One region of the Kitasatospora sp. NPDC096077 genome, then DNA from elsewhere that is predicted to be linked to it. Evidence: riboswitches for the same ligand, from Rfam matches in the RefSeq annotation. Region 1 holds a riboswitch; the other holds the start of a gene.
What was found. A riboswitch is a leader RNA that binds a small molecule or an ion and turns the genes downstream of it on or off. The one in region 1 is predicted to bind glycine.
Positions count from the first base shown of each region.

Region 1 (7,458 bases):
CCGGGCGCCGGCCTCGGCGGCCTGCCGGTCGGCGTAGCGGAGTCCGGTGTCGATCTCCTCGCGCAGTTCCTCGAAGACGTGCCCGCACAGCCGGTGCGGCACGATGTTGACCTCGATGTTGAACTGGCCCAGCTCGGTCTGGAAGTCGCTGGACCCGATGGCACTCAGCACCTGGGCGTTGCGCATCACCGGCAGGCCCTGCTCGTCGGCCAGGTTGAGCTCGATCTCCAGCCCCATCACCGCCCGCGGCCGGTCGAAACGGTCCTCGCGCAACATCCGCCCGAGCGCGTCCAGACAGGCCTGGAGTTTGAGCCGGTACTGCTGCCGGTCCGCCAGGTCCGCCCGAGTCGCCACGACCTTCTCGCCCACGGTCCCCTCCTCCTGAGACACCCGGCCGGTCGACCGTGCCAGCATCATGCCCACCTCGAAGATCGATACCCGAACGCGCGTACTGGCTTGCAATGCAAGGAAACTGACGGATATTCAGACCATCTGTAGACTTGCCCGGCACCACTGCCTGTGATAAACAGATCACCCTGCGCATTTGTTCGATGAAGTTCGCTGAGTTCGCACTGCGTGCCGACCGGTCCGTTCCCGCCCCGAGTCCCTCGTCGACGGCGGCGACCGCGCCGGCACCGCGATCCTGCACAACCGGACAAGGCCGGGCCCCGTCACCGAAGACGCACCGCGCCGCGCCGGTATGCCGCACTCGCACGCCGATCTCGCTTGGAGAGGCGGACCCCGCCATGACCCTGCAGACCCCCCAGCCCCCGCCGAGCGCGCTGCGCGCGGTCCTGGGCGCGCTCGACTCGGAGACCGCGCTGCGCCAGCCCGCGGCCGCAGCGCTGCGTCACCCGACCGGTCCACTGCTCCCGGCACACCCGCTCGCGGTGCACGTCCTGGACGGCCCGCGCCCCGAACTCCCCGCCGCCCGCCGGACCGGCTGGCGCTTCCTGATCAAGGACGGCCCCGACGTGGCCGCCGCCGCCGAGGTGGTGCAGAGCCCCGAGGGCCACACCTTCTCCCACTTCACGGCCGGCCCCTACCTCTCCTCCACCGTCCGGGCGCTGCGCGAGGCCTGGCAGCTCGCCCAGAGCTCCCGCCCCCGCCGCCAGCCCAGACTGCTCACCTTCCCGGGCCAGTACGCCACCGCGCTCTGGCTGCACAGCCCGGACGCCGACCCGTCCGCCGATCTGCTGATCCCGCTGGCCCCGGCCCCGCTCGGGGTCACCGCGCACCGCGCCTACCCGGCCGCCGAGCTGCTCCCGCTGCTGGCCCGCACACCGCTCGCCGGACCGCTGCTGCTCGGCTCCGCCTGAGCCCGCGCCACCGCACCGGCCGCCGGGCAGTCCGCCCGGCGGCCCTTCGCCGTGCTCTCCGGCCCCACCCGGCGGCCCCCTGACGGCCTCCTGACGGCCTCACCCGAACGGCTACCACCTGGACGGGCCACCGGCCATGACCCCACCGGGTCATGCCCCGACTGACCCGACCGTGCGCGATTTCCCTCCGGCCCCACCTGAACGGGTGATCTCTGCCCGGGAGTTGTGGCGCATGTCACGAAATCCCTGCGCGCGCGTCCGCAGATGCCGACACTGGGAACCAGCGTGGAAGGACCACCTGTCCTACCCACTTGAGCGCCGGTCAACACCTGGTCGGCGCCCGGACAGGATCCGACCACCACGGCGGCTCCGGACGGCTCGACCTCCGGGGACCGCACCACGGGGAGGATCGCAGAGCGAAGCGAGGGTACGCGTATGTGCCAGCACCGTCCTGAGTGCCCGTCGGCCGAGTCCGCGGACCGCGAGGCCGCCGAGCCGGTGGCCTGCCACCCGGAGCAGGGCTGGAGCCTGCTCTGCAACGGCGTCGTCCTGTTCGAGGACACCGGAGAGCTGCTGCCCGACGGCCGGGTGATCGCCCCGCGCCGTCCCGTCGCCCACGCGGCCTGAGCCCACGCGGCCCGAGCCCGTCGGAGCGAACCCGGCCGGCCCGAACCCCCGCCGGACCGGGTCCGGCGCCTGGCACGACGACCAGCGCGAAGGGCAGGGCCCCGGCAGAAACGTTCTGCCGGGGCCCTGCCCCATGACCGCGCGTCCGATCAGACGCCGTACTCGTCCAGCGGCGGGCAGGAGCAGACCAGGTTGCGGTCGCCGTACGCACCGTCGATCCGGCTCACCGGCGGCCAGTACTTGTCCGCCGGGTTCACGCCCGCCGGGAAGACCGCCTCCTGCCGCGAGTAGCCGTGCGCCCAGTCGCCGGCCAGCGTGGCGGCGGTGTGCGGGGCGTTGCGCAGCGGGTTGTCGTCGGCCGCCCACTCGCCCGAGCCGACCTTGTCGATCTCGCCGCGGATCTCGATCATCGCCTCGCAGAAGCGGTCGATCTCGTACAGGTCCTCGGACTCGGTCGGCTCGATCATCAGCGTGCCGGCCACCGGGAAGGACATCGTCGGCGCGTGGAAGCCGTAGTCGATCAGGCGCTTGGCGATGTCGTCCACCGTCACGCCCGTCTCCTTGGTCAGCGGACGCAGGTCGATGATGCACTCGTGCGCGACCAGCCCGCCCGGGCCGGTGTAGAGCACCGGGAAGTGCGGGGCCAGGCGCTTGGCGATGTAGTTGGCGTTCAGCACCGCGACCTGGGTCGCGTGCTTGAGGCCCTCGCCGCCCATCAGCCGGACGTACGCCCAGGAGATCGGCAGGATCGCCGCCGAGCCCCACGGCGCGGCCGAGATCGGGCCGACGCCGGTGGCCGGGCCGGCCTCCTCCTGCAGCGGGTGGTTCGGCAGGTACGGCGCCAGGTGGGCGCGCACCGCGACCGGGCCGACGCCCGGGCCGCCGCCGCCGTGCGGGATGCAGAAGGTCTTGTGCAGGTTGAGGTGCGAGACGTCCGCGCCGAACTTGCCCGGCTTGGCCAGGCCGACCAGGGCGTTCAGGTTGGCGCCGTCCACGTACACCTGGCCGCCGGCCTCGTGCACCAGGGCGCAGATGTCGGTGATCTGGGTCTCGTACACGCCGTGGGTCGACGGGTAGGTGACCATCAGCACCGAGAGGCTGTCGCGGTGCTGCTCGATCTTGGCCTTCAGGTCCTCGACGTCCACGTCGCCGTCGACCAGGGTCTTCACCACGACCACGCGCATGCCGGCCATCACCGCGGAGGCGGCGTTGGTGCCGTGCGCCGAGGACGGGATCAGGCAGACGTCACGCTGGGTGTCGCCGTTGGCATGGTGGTAGGCGCGGACGGCCAGCAGGCCGGCCAACTCGCCCTGGGAACCCGCGTTCGGCTGGATCGAGACGGCGTCGTAGCCGGTGACCTCGACGAGCTGCTGCTCCAGCTGGCGGATCAGGGTCAGGTAGCCCGCGGCCTGGTCGACCGGCGCGAAGGGGTGCAGCTGGCCGAACTCCGGCCAGGTGACCGCCTCCATCTCGGTGGTGGCGTTGAGCTTCATGGTGCAGGAGCCCAGCGGGATCATGCCGCGGTCCAGCGCGTAGTCCCGGTCCGACAGGCGGCGCAGGTAGCGCAGCATGGCGGTCTCCGAGCGGTGGCTGTGGAAGACCGGGTGGGTCAGGTACTCGTCCTCGCGCAGCAGCGCGGCCGGCAGCGCGTCGGCGTTCTCGGCGGCCTCGACCGCGTGGACGCCGAACGCGGCCCAGACGCCCGCCAGGTGCTCGCGGGTGGTGGTCTCGTCGGTGGAGACCGAGATCCGGTCCGCGCCGTCCTGGTGCACGTTGATGCCGTTGGCGCGGGCGGCGGCGGCGATCTCGGCGGCGCGGCCCGGGACGACGGCGGTGACGGTGTCGAAGAACTCGCCGTGCAGCAGCTCCACGCCGCCGGCCCGCAGGCCCTCGGCGAGGGCTGCGGCGTAGCGGTGGGTGCGGCGGGCGATGTCGGCCAGGCCGTCCGGGCCGTGGTAGACCGCGTACATCGAGGCCATCACGGCGAGCAGCACCTGGGCGGTGCAGATGTTGCTGGTGGCCTTCTCGCGGCGGATGTGCTGCTCGCGGGTCTGCAGCGCCAGGCGGTAGGCGCGGTTGCCGTCGGCGTCGACGGAGACGCCGACCAGGCGGCCGGGCAGCGAGCGGGCGTACTCGGCGCGCACCGAGAGGTAGCCGGCGTGCGGACCGCCGAAGCCCATCGGCACGCCGAAGCGCTGCGAGGTGCCGCAGGCGATGTCGGCGCCCAGCGAGCCCGGGGACTTGAGCAGGGTCAGCGCCAGCAGGTCGGCGGCGACGGCGACGACCGCGCCCAGCCCGTGGGCCTGCTCGATCACCGGGGCGAGGTCGCGGACCACGCCGGTGGCGCCCGGGTACTGCAGCAGCACGCCGAACACGCCGCGCTCGGCGATCTCGGCCGGGATGCCCTCGGACAGGTCGGCGACGACCACCTCGACACCGGTCGGCACGGCCCGGGTGTTGATCACCGCGACGGTCTGCGGCAGGGTCTCGACGTCGACCAGGAAGACGCCGCCCCTGACCTTGGTGACGCGACGGGCCAGCGCCATCGCCTCGGCGGCCGCGGTGCCCTCGTCCAGCAGCGAGGAGCCGGAGGTCGGCAGACCGGTCAGGTCGGAGACCAGGGTCTGGAAGTTGAGCAGCGCCTCCAGGCGGCCCTGCGAGATCTCCGGCTGGTACGGGGTGTACGCGGTGTACCAGGCCGGGTTCTCCATGACGTTGCGCAGGATCACCGGCGGGGTGAAGGTGCCGTAGTAGCCCAGGCCGATCATCGGCTGGAGCACCTGGTTGCGGGCGGCGAGCTCGCGCAGCTCGGCGAGGACCTGCGCCTCGCTGCGACCGGCGGGCAGGTCGAGGGCGGTGATGGAGCGGATGGCCTCGGGAACGGCGGTGGCGGCGAGCTCGTCCAGCGAGCCGTAGCCGACCGAGGCCAGCATCTTCTCCTGCGCGGCGGCGTCGGGGCCGATGTGGCGGTTCTCGAAGGGGCTGGCCAGCTCAAGCTCGGTGAGGGTCGAGGCGCCGGTGGGGCGTCCCGCGTTCGGCTGGGCGTTCATGGTGGTCGAGGCCTCCTGGTCACGGACCGGCTGGGGTGCGCTCGCCGGCCGGCCAACGCCGCTGCGGACAGCGGACCGACCTGGGCGGGCGGACCCGAAAGGCCTCCCCCTCTGTCATCGGGACCTGAGAGCTTCGCCCGCACGGCGCGCTGTGGCGCACCGTCGGCTTGCACCGTCGGTGAGGGTGGTGGCCGTCGGCTCCCGCGCCGACGGTCCTGCCCTGCTTTCCAGAGTGACCTATCCCGCACGGTACGGATGCCTGAGAGATTCCGGGGAGGAGTTGCTCCTTCGGCGCCTCGACCAGCGGTTTTCGCTGCCGAGGACTCTCCCGAGCGGGCTCGGCGGTCGGGGCCCAGGGTACCAGCGGGAGGCCTTCCGATCACGGGTGCGTCGGGTCACTCCGGGTCTACGCGCGTCCCCCGGACGGCTCAGCGCGAACCCGTCCGGCCGCACCCCGCTCGCGCCCGTCCGTTTCATGCCTTTTGGTGTGAAGTGGCGGACGGAACGGGTGCTCCGGCCGCCTTTCCTGCGGGAGTTCCGCAGCCGCAGCGCTTGGAGGAAAGAGTGCAGACCGACATCGACCCCCGGGACCTCATCGGCCACAAGGCGGTCGACCGCAACGGAGACAAGATCGGCACGGTCGACGAGGTGTACCTGGACGACGCCACCGGGCAGCCGGAGTGGGCGGCCGTCCGGACCGGCATCTTCGGCCGGGACGCCTTCGTCCCGCTCACCACGAGCGAGTTCTCCGGCGACGAGCTCCGGGTGCCGTACGACAAGTCGCTGGTCAAGGACTCGCCGGACTTCGGCGTCGGCCAGCACCTGTCGCCCGCCCAGGAGCTCCAGCTCTACCGCTACTACGGCCTCGACACCCCGCTGGACGGCCGCCCGTCCGCCGACCGGACCGGCCGGGACGAGCGGCCCGACCTCGACTTCGGCACCACCTCGGCCGCCGCGGCCGCCAAACCGCTGTCCCTCCACTCCCCCGAGGCCGGCCCGACCATGACGACGACCACCAACTCGAACACCAGCACCCACACCGCCCCGGAGGCCCCCGTGCGGACCCTCAGCACCCCCGCACCGACGGCCGCCGGCCCGGCGATCACCGAGGCCGCCGCCCCGGTCGTCGAGACCAAGCCCCGGCCCGCCCCGACCGCGGCCGCCCCCGCACCGAACGGCACCGCCGCCGCCTCGGCCCCCAACGGCCCGATCGAGATCACCTGCCGCGAGGAGCGCCTGGACATCACCACCGAGTGGCACGTCCTCGGCACCGCGAAGCTGCGCAAGTACGTGACCAGCGAGCAGGTCGAGCGCCGCGTCCCGGTGGTCCGCGAGCGGGTCCGGGTGGAGCGGATGCCGGTCAGCGACGCCGAGCGCGCCTCGCTCAGCGAGAAGGAGATCGCCGAGGCGGTCGAGGAGGTCACCCTCCGTGAGGAGCGACCGGTGGTCCGCAAGTACCTCGCCCCGATCGAGCGGGTCCGCCTGGTGGTCGAGCGCTACACCGCGGAGGAGGTGGTCCGGGACGAGCTGCGCCGCGAGCACGTCGAGGTTCACGACGACACCCCCGCCGCCGACGCCCCGGCCGAACCGGCCGAACCGACCGCCCACGCCACCCACGTGGCCGACGGCGCCCGCCCGGCCGCCCTGCGCCCGCTGGCCTGATCACCTCCGCCTTCCCGAGGGCCCCGGACTCCGGTCCGGGGCCCTCCGCGTGCCCGACCACCCGTCACCCCCCCGGTACGCCAAGCGGAACCTTCGCCTTTGCCAAATCTTAACCACTCGATATTTGACACTCTGAAGTATCTCCCGGCAGAGTTACTTCAGTTCATTCACTATGTACGGGAGGAAGCAACCGTGAGTGAGGCACCACAGCCCACCACCGCGGCCGAGAAGCAGCGCAACGCCCGGGTCCTGCCGGCCCTCATCCTGGCGATGCTGTCGTTCAGCGTGGTGCAGACCGCGGTCGTTCCGATCCTGCCGTCGCTGGCCAAGGAACTGGACGTCTCCGGGTCCAACATCACCTGGCTGATGACCGCCAACCTGCTGTCCGCGGCCGTGCTGACTCCCCTGTTGGGCCGCTTCGGCGACCTCCGGGGCCGCAAGCCCATGCTGCTGATCTCGCTGGCCGGTCTGGTCGCCGGTTCGGCCCTGGCGGTCAGCACCCACTCCTTCACCTGGCTGATCGTCGCCCGCGTCCTCCAGGGCGCCGGCGGTGGCGTGATGCCGCTGGCGATCAGCATCGTCCGTGACGAGCTGCCCAAGCAGAAGGTGACCGGCGGCGTCGCCGCCATCAGCGCCTCGATGGGCGTCGGCTCCGGCCTCGGCCTGGTCGCCACCGGCCTGCTGCTGGAGCACTGGAACTACAAGTCGATCTTCTGGATGGGCCTGGCCTTCGGCCTGCTCGCGGTCGCCCTGGTCGCCTTCCGGGTGCCGTCCGACCCGGTCATCGACAAGGAGGGCGG
Region 1 is NZ_JBEOSV010000008.1:199,310-206,767, forward strand. It holds gene ABTZ03_RS11230 (glutamate-cysteine ligase family protein) at 1-369, opposite strand, end outside; gene ABTZ03_RS11235 (hypothetical protein) at 747-1,319, shown strand; gene ABTZ03_RS11240 (DUF5999 family protein) at 1,755-1,946, shown strand; gene gcvP (aminomethyl-transferring glycine dehydrogenase) at 2,096-4,996, opposite strand; glycine riboswitch at 5,101-5,232, opposite strand; glycine riboswitch at 5,234-5,337, opposite strand; gene ABTZ03_RS11250 (PRC and DUF2382 domain-containing protein) at 5,561-6,658, shown strand; gene ABTZ03_RS11255 (MFS transporter) at 6,851-7,458, shown strand, end outside.

Region 2 (7,458 bases), on a different contig from region 1:
GTACCCGTGGACCTCGCCGCTGATCCTCGGGACGGCCGTGGTGGCCGCCCTCGCGCTGGCCGGCTTCGTCCGCGCCGAACTGCGCGCCCCCGGACCGCTGATCCCGCCCGCGCTGTTCCACAGCCGCAACTTCACGGTGGCCCAGGTGCTGGGCTTCCTCACCGGCGCGGTGATGCTCGCCCTGATCGGCTACCTGCCGCAGTACCTCCAGTTCGTCCAGGGCGCCTCGCCCACCACCGGCGGGCTGCTCCTGCTGCCGCTGATGCTCGGCATGATGGGCACCCAGCTGGTCACCGCCCGGCTGATGGGCCGGCCCGGCGGCGAGCGGCGCTACCCGCTGCTGGGCGGGGCGCTGGCGGCGGTCGGGGCCGCGCTCCTGCTGCTGCTGGGGACGGACACCCCGGTGGTCCTGGCCTCCGGGCTCACGGCGGTCGCCGGGATCGGCATCGGACTGCTGATGCAGAGCACCCTGCTGACCTCGATCGGCGCGGTCCCGCGCGAGGACATGGGGGCGGCCATGGGCGTGGTGACCCTGCTGCGGAACATCGGCGGCTCGCTCGGGGTGGCCGCCCTCGGCGCGGTCTACACGACCCGGCTGACCGCGGGCCTGGAGGCGCGGCTGGGCCCGACCGAGGCGGCCCACCTGACCGGTGGCGGCGGACTCGCCCCGGCCTCGCTGACGGGCCTGCCGGCGGCCGTCCGGGACGCCGTGGGCACGGCGGTCACCAGCGGGCTGCACGGCACGGTGGCCGGCGGCGTCGCCCTGGCGACGGTGGCGACGGCGGTCGCCTGCCTGGCCCGCCCGACCCCGGCCCCGCAGCCCCAGCCGGAGGCGTCCGCGGCACCGGCGAAAGCCCCGGCGGCCCGGCGCTAGGACCGCCTGCCCCGCAGCACGGCCAGCACGACCGCGAGGAGGACCGAGCCCACCAGGGTCGTCACGGCGGGCGTCAGCGGGTCGCCCGTCTCCACGGCCGACCAGAACCCGCGGATCCCCGCGCCGATCATCCTCATGGCGGGCACCGTGCCGCCCACCTCCGGTACGCGTCAGCCCTGGAACGGGCCGGCCCCCGGACGGCACGGGGTTCCGTCCGGGGGCCGGCCGTCAGGCCCCCGCCGTCAGCACTCGATGACGTTCACGGCGAGGCCGCCGCGCGAGGTCTCCTTGTACTTGATCTTCATGTCGGCGCCGGTCTCCTTCATCGTCTTGATCGCCTTGTCCAGCGAGACGTGGTGGCGCCCGTCGCCGCGCAGCGCCATCCGGGCCGCGGTGACGGCCTTGACCGACGCCATGCCGTTGCGCTCGATGCAGGGGATCTGGACCAGGCCGCCGACCGGGTCGCAGGTGAGGCCGAGGTTGTGCTCGATGCCGATCTCGGCGGCGTTCTCGACCTGCTCGGGGGTGCCGCCGAGGACCTCGGCCAGGCCGCCCGCGGCCATCGAGCAGGCGGAGCCGACCTCGCCCTGGCAGCCGACCTCGGCGCCGGAGATGGAGGCGTTCTCCTTGAAGAGCATGCCGATGGCGCCGGCCGCGAGCAGGAAGCGGACGATGCCGTCGTCGTCGGCGCCCGGGATGAAGTTCAGGTAGTAGTGCAGCGTGGCGGGGATGATGCCCGCCGCACCGTTGGTCGGCGCGGTGACCACCCGGCGCCCGGAGGCGTTCTCCTCGTTGACCGCCATCGCGTAGAGGGTCACCCACTCCATCGCGTTGGCCGGCCCGATCCCCTCGGCGCGCAGCGCCCGCGCCGCGGCGGCGGCCCGGCGGCGGACCTTCAGCCCGCCCGGCAGGATCCCCTCGCGGCTCATGCCGGCCCGCACGCACTCCTGCATCACGGACCAGATCTCCAGCAGCCCGGTGCGGATCTCCTCCTCGCTGCGCCAGGCCTTCTCGTTCTCCAGCATCAGGCCGGAGATCGACAGCCCGGTCTCCCGGCTGAGCCGCAGCAGTTCGTCGCCGGTGCGGAAGGGGTACTTCAGCGCGGTGTCGTCGGGCTTGACCCGGTCCGCGCCGATCGCGTCCTCGTCGACGACGAAGCCGCCACCGACCGAGTAGTAGGTCTTCTCCAGCAGGGTCGAGCCGTCCGCCGCGAACGCCCACAGGGTCATCCCGTTGGCGTGGTACGGCAGCGAGCGGCGCCGGTGCAGGATCAGCTGGGTGTCGGGGTCGAAGTCGATCGGGTGCTCGCCGAGCAGGCTGAGCCGCTTCTCGGCGATGATCCGCTCGACGTCCTTGTCCGCCTGGTCGACGTCGACGGTGCGGGGCGAGTGGCCCTCCAGGCCCAGCAGGACGGCCTTCGGGGTGCCGTGGCCGTGGCCGGTGGCGCCCAGCGAGCCGTACAGCTCGGCGCGTACGCCGGTGACCCGGTCCAGCAGGCCCTCGGAGCGCAGGCGGCGGGCGAACATCCGGGCGGCACGCATCGGGCCGACGGTGTGGGAGCTCGACGGGCCGATGCCGATGGAGAAGAGGTCGAAGACACTGATGGCCACGGGGGGACGTCCTTGTCGGGTCTCGTGGAAGGACTTGCGGGCAGGGGCTGACACGGGACGGGGCACCGCGCGCACTGTCCAGTGTGCGCGGTGCCCCGGGGTCCCAGGTACACCGGCGGAGTGAGGCCGGTCACCTAAGCCCGAACGATCACCGAGGCGATCAGAGGTTCGGGTAGAGCGGGTACTTCTCGGCCAGGGCGGTGACCCGGGCCTTCAGCGCGGTGGCGACGGTCTCGTCGAAGCCGGGCTTGAGCGCCTCGGCGATGACGTCGGCGACCTCGCGGAAGTCCTCGGCCGCGAAGCCGCGGGTGGCCAGCGCCGGGGTGCCGATCCGCAGGCCGGAGGTGACCATCGGCGGGCGCGGGTCGTTCGGGACGGCGTTGCGGTTGACGGTGATGCCGACCTCGTGCAGCCGGTCCTCGGCCTGCTGGCCGTCGAGCTGGCTGTTGCGCAGGTCGACCAGGACCAGGTGGACGTCGGTGCCGCCGGACAGCACGGTGGCGCCGGCCTCGGCGACGTCGGCCTGCAGCAGGCGCTCGGCCAGGATCCGGGCGCCGTCCAGGGTGCGCTGCTGGCGCTCCTTGAACTCCTCCGAGGCGGCGACCTTGAAGGCGACGGCCTTGCCCGCGATCACGTGCTCCAGCGGACCGCCCTGCTGGCCGGGGAAGACCGCGGAGTTGATCTTCTTGGCGTACTCGGCCTTGGACAGGATGACGCCGCCGCGCGGGCCGCCCAGGGTCTTGTGGGTGGTGGTGGTGACCACGTCCGCGTACGGCACCGGGTTCGGGTGCAGACCCGCGGCGACCAGGCCGGCGAAGTGCGCCATGTCGACCATGAGCAGCGCGCCGACCTCGTCGGCGACCCGGCGGAACGCGGCGAAGTCCAGCTGGCGCGGGTAGGCGGACCAGCCGGCGATGATCAGCTTGGGCTGGTGCTCCTTGGCGAGGCGCTCGACCTCGGCCATGTCGACCTGGCCGGTCTTCTCGTCGACGTGGTACGCGGCCACGTTGTAGAGCTTGCCGGAGAAGTTGATCTTCATGCCGTGGGTCAGGTGACCGCCGTGGGCCAGGCTCAGGCCCAGGATGGTGTCGCCCGGCTGGATCAGCGCGAACATCGCGGCGGCGTTGGCCTGCGCGCCCGAGTGCGGCTGGACGTTGGCGTGCTCGGCGCCGAACAGGGCCTTGATCCGGTCGATCGCGATCTGCTCGACCACGTCGACGTGCTCGCAACCGCCGTAGTAGCGACGGCCGGGGTAGCCCTCGGCGTACTTGTTGGTGAGCACCGAGCCCTGGGCCTCCATGACGGCCACCGGGGCGAAGTTCTCGGAGGCGATCATCTCCAGGGTGGTCTGCTGGCGGTGCAGCTCGGCGTCGACCGCGGCGGCGATCTCCGGGTCGAGGGCGTGCAGGGACTGGTTCAGAACCGTCATGGTGTGGTCTTCCCGGGAGGAGAGCGGAGGGACGGTGGAGCGGGGCGGCCCGGCCTGCGGCGGACCGCCCCTACGGGCGGCTCAGCCCTCGGCGTGGGTGAGCGCGTTGTACTGGTCGGCGCTGAGCAGCTCGTCGGTCGACTCGACCCGCACCTTGAACAGCCAGCCGCCCTCGAACGGGGCGCTGTTGACGAGGGCGTTGTCGTCCAGGACGTCCTGGTTGACCTCGACGACCTCGCCGGTCACCGGGGAGTACAGGTCGCTGACCGACTTGGTGGACTCCAGCTCGCCGCAGGTCTCACCGGCGGTCACGGTGTCGCCGACCGCGGGCAGCTGCACGTAGACGATGTCACCGAGCGCGTCGGCGGCGTGCTTGGTGATGCCGATCGTCGAGACACCGTCGGCGTCGGCGGCCGTCAGCCACTCGTGCTCCTTGGTGTACTGCAGGTGCTGGGGGTTGCTCATGGCGTCATTCTCCAGGATGGGAAGCGGGTACGACGCAGCGGGCCGCCGCACGGACGGCTCCGACGTGCGTCGATGGGAAAACGGCGGGGCCGGGACGGCCTCGGCGGTTGGTCAGCGGGCGCGCTTGTAGAACGGCAGCGCCACGACCTGGACCGGCTCGTGCTTGCCGCGCACGTCCACCGCGACGGTGCTGCCCGGGGTGGCGTGGGCCGCGTCCACGTAGGCCATCGCGATCGGCTTGCCCAGCGTCGGGGACGGCGCGCCGGAGGTGATCCGGCCGATCGGGGCACCGTCGGTGGAGACCACGGTGTACTCGGCGCGCGGCACCCGCTTGCCCTCGGAGACCAGGCCGACCAGCACCTTCGGCGGGTTGCTCTCGGCCGCGGCGGCGGCCTGCTCCAGCGCCTTGCGGCCGACGAAGGCGCCCTCGTTGGTGGTCTTGTCGAAGCGGACGACCCGGCCCAGGCCGGCGTCGAACGGGGTCAGGTCGGTGGACAGCTCGTGCCCGTACAGCGGCATGCCCGCCTCCAGGCGCAGCGTGTCGCGGCAGGACAGGCCGCACGGGACCAGGCCGCGGCCCTCGCCGGCCGCCGTCAGCGCCTGCCAGACCGACTCGGCGTCGGCCGGGGCGCAGAAGATCTCGAAGCCGTCCTCGCCGGTGTAGCCCGTCCGGGCCAGCAGCACGTCCTGGCCGGCCACCGTGGCCGGGAGGATCGCGTAGTACTTCAGACCGGGCAGGTCGGCGTCGGTGTTCTCGGTCAGGATCGCGGTGGCCTCCGGGCCCTGCACGGCGATCAGCGCGTAGGTGTCGCGGTCGTCGGTGACGACGGCGTCGAAGCCCTTGGCGCGGGCGATCAGCTCGTCCAGGACCAGCTGGGCGTTGGAGGCGTTGGCGACGACCAGGAAGGCGTCCTCGCGCAGCCGGTAGACGATCAGGTCGTCCAGGATGCCGCCGTCCTCGGCGCAGATCATGGTGTAGCGGGCGCGCAGCTCGCCGAGCGCGGAGACGAAGCCGACCAGCGCGTGGTCCAGCATCTCGCCGGCCTGCGGGCCTGTGACGGTGATCTCGCCCATGTGCGAGAGGTCGAACAGACCGGCCTTGGTGCGGACGGCGAGGTGCTCCTCGCGCTCGCTGCCGTAACGCAGCGGCATGTCCCAGCCGGCGAAGTCGGTCATGGTCGCGCCGAGGGCGCGGTGCAGCGCGTCGAGCGCGGTCAGGCGGAGGGACGACATGGCCAGGAACTCCTCGGTCGGGGCACTCAGGGGTGCACGCGCCGGACCGGGCCCGTTCGGGGCCGACCCTGCGCGCGGGCATGCGGCGGCGTGGGTCTCCCCATCTGTCGTCGGACCTGAGAGCTTCACCGCCGTCCGCCCTCGGCTGTGACCAGCACCAGCTGGTTCCAGCATCGGGGACGGGACGGCGGCTTGCACCGTGGGTGGGCGCACGACCGGGCCGTGCGCCGCTTTCCAGATGTGCCTAACCCGCGCGGTAGGGGGGCCTGAGAGATTCCGGGGAGGACTTGCTCCTTCGGCGCCGGCTGTGCCTCCTGAGGGGCACTCCGGGCTCTCCCGCGCGGGTTCGAGCGGCCGGTGTGGAGTTGTGGGGGCCCGCGGCGCATGCCGTCGGACGCGCACATCATGGCACGTCCGCGCGCACGAGGGGAGAGGGGACCCGGTCACACGCGGGCGAGGGAGCACCGGGACCGGACAAGCGGGCGAACACGAGCCCTAAACTTCTCCGCGTCGGCGCAGCAGTGGGCGGCCGACCTTGCACGAGGGCGGATCGCGGCGCATGGGGTACCCGGTGGAGCAGCAGCAGGGGTGGGGCGGGCCGGAGGCGGCGCCGACGGGCGGTGCGTGGCCGGCGAACGAGCTGGAGCAGGTGCTGACCGCCGCGCTGGGGGACCCGGGGGCGACGCCGCGGGTGATCGAGGTGCTGGCCCGCAGCCAGGTGTGGATCCCGCTGCCGGCCGGGGGCGACCCGGGCGGGCAGGGGCTGGACCTGCCGACCGTCGAGCTGGCCGGGGCCCCGTACGTGCCGGTGTTCTCCTCGCAGGAGGTGTTCCTCCAGCAGGCGCCCGGGATGGCCTTCGCGGTCGCCCCGGCTTGGGAGTTCGCCCGCGGGCTGCCGCTGGGGGTGGGGATCGCGGTCAACCCCGAGGCGGCGGTGGGCATCCCGGTGCCGCCGCAGGGCGTGGCCGAGCTGCGCCGCGGCCCGCGGGACGACCGCTGGGAGCACACCGAGAGCGCGCCGGGGGCGCCGGCCGGCGGCCGGGTGGCGCTGCGCGAGCCGGTGCCGGGCGAGGACCCGGAGCACTTCCTGGCCGCCTGCCGGGCGGAACTGTCGGCCCTCCCCGGGGTGTTGACCGCGCGCCGGGCGCTGGCCAGCGTCGAGGGCGAGCCGACGGTGATGTTCGTGGGCGTCCAGCTGGACCCGGCGGCCCCGGCCGACCCGGGTGCGGTGAACGAGGCGCTCGGGCGGGCGTTGGGAACCGCGCCGCTGCCGGGCGGCGTCCACCTCGTACTGCTCGACCTCGTCGACGACCCGGTGGTCGAGTGGCTGCTCACCCAGGTCATGCCCTTCTACTCGCGGGTGTGAGCGGGGTTCCATCACAGGCACGTCGCCGTGGCGGTGGCCGGTGCCGCGCCATAGGGTGCGTGCAGGCGGCTGACGGGCCGGCGGGTTCAGGAAAGAGGCGCGGCGAGGTGGGCGCATGAGTGCGGGAACGGGAGCGGGCGGGGTGCCGGGGCCCTGGGGCCAGGCTCCGGCCGGGCGCCCGGGAGCGGATCCGGGCGCGTTGGAGCAGGTGCTGCGCGAGGTCGCGCCGGAGCGCTTCGACGCGTACGAGCGGCTGCTGCACGCGCTGGCCGAGGGCCGGGTCTGGATGCTGCTCTGGCACGGCACCCCGGGCAGTCCGGACGCGCAGTACGGGAACATGGAGATCAGCGGCCACGGCTACGCGCCGGCCGTGACCTCGCCCGAGCAGCTGGCGGCCTCGGGCTGGGCGCGGGCCCACGAGGTCATCTCCGGGCCGGAGATCGCCGCTTCGCTGTACCGCACCCGCTGGGGCCTGTGGCTG
Region 2 is NZ_JBEOSV010000053.1:9,988-17,445, forward strand. It holds gene ABTZ03_RS32305 (DHA2 family efflux MFS transporter permease subunit) at 1-874, shown strand, start outside; gene ABTZ03_RS32310 (hypothetical protein) at 871-1,011, opposite strand; gene ABTZ03_RS32315 (L-serine ammonia-lyase) at 1,117-2,484, opposite strand; gene glyA (serine hydroxymethyltransferase) at 2,645-3,913, opposite strand; gene gcvH (glycine cleavage system protein GcvH) at 3,995-4,378, opposite strand; gene gcvT (glycine cleavage system aminomethyltransferase GcvT) at 4,490-5,611, opposite strand; glycine riboswitch at 5,856-5,960, opposite strand; gene ABTZ03_RS32335 (enhanced serine sensitivity protein SseB C-terminal domain-containing protein) at 6,171-6,977, shown strand; gene ABTZ03_RS32340 (enhanced serine sensitivity protein SseB C-terminal domain-containing protein) at 7,093-7,458, shown strand, end outside.
Region 2: another riboswitch for glycine. It lies ahead of gcvT (glycine cleavage system aminomethyltransferase GcvT); the one in region 1 lies ahead of gcvP (aminomethyl-transferring glycine dehydrogenase).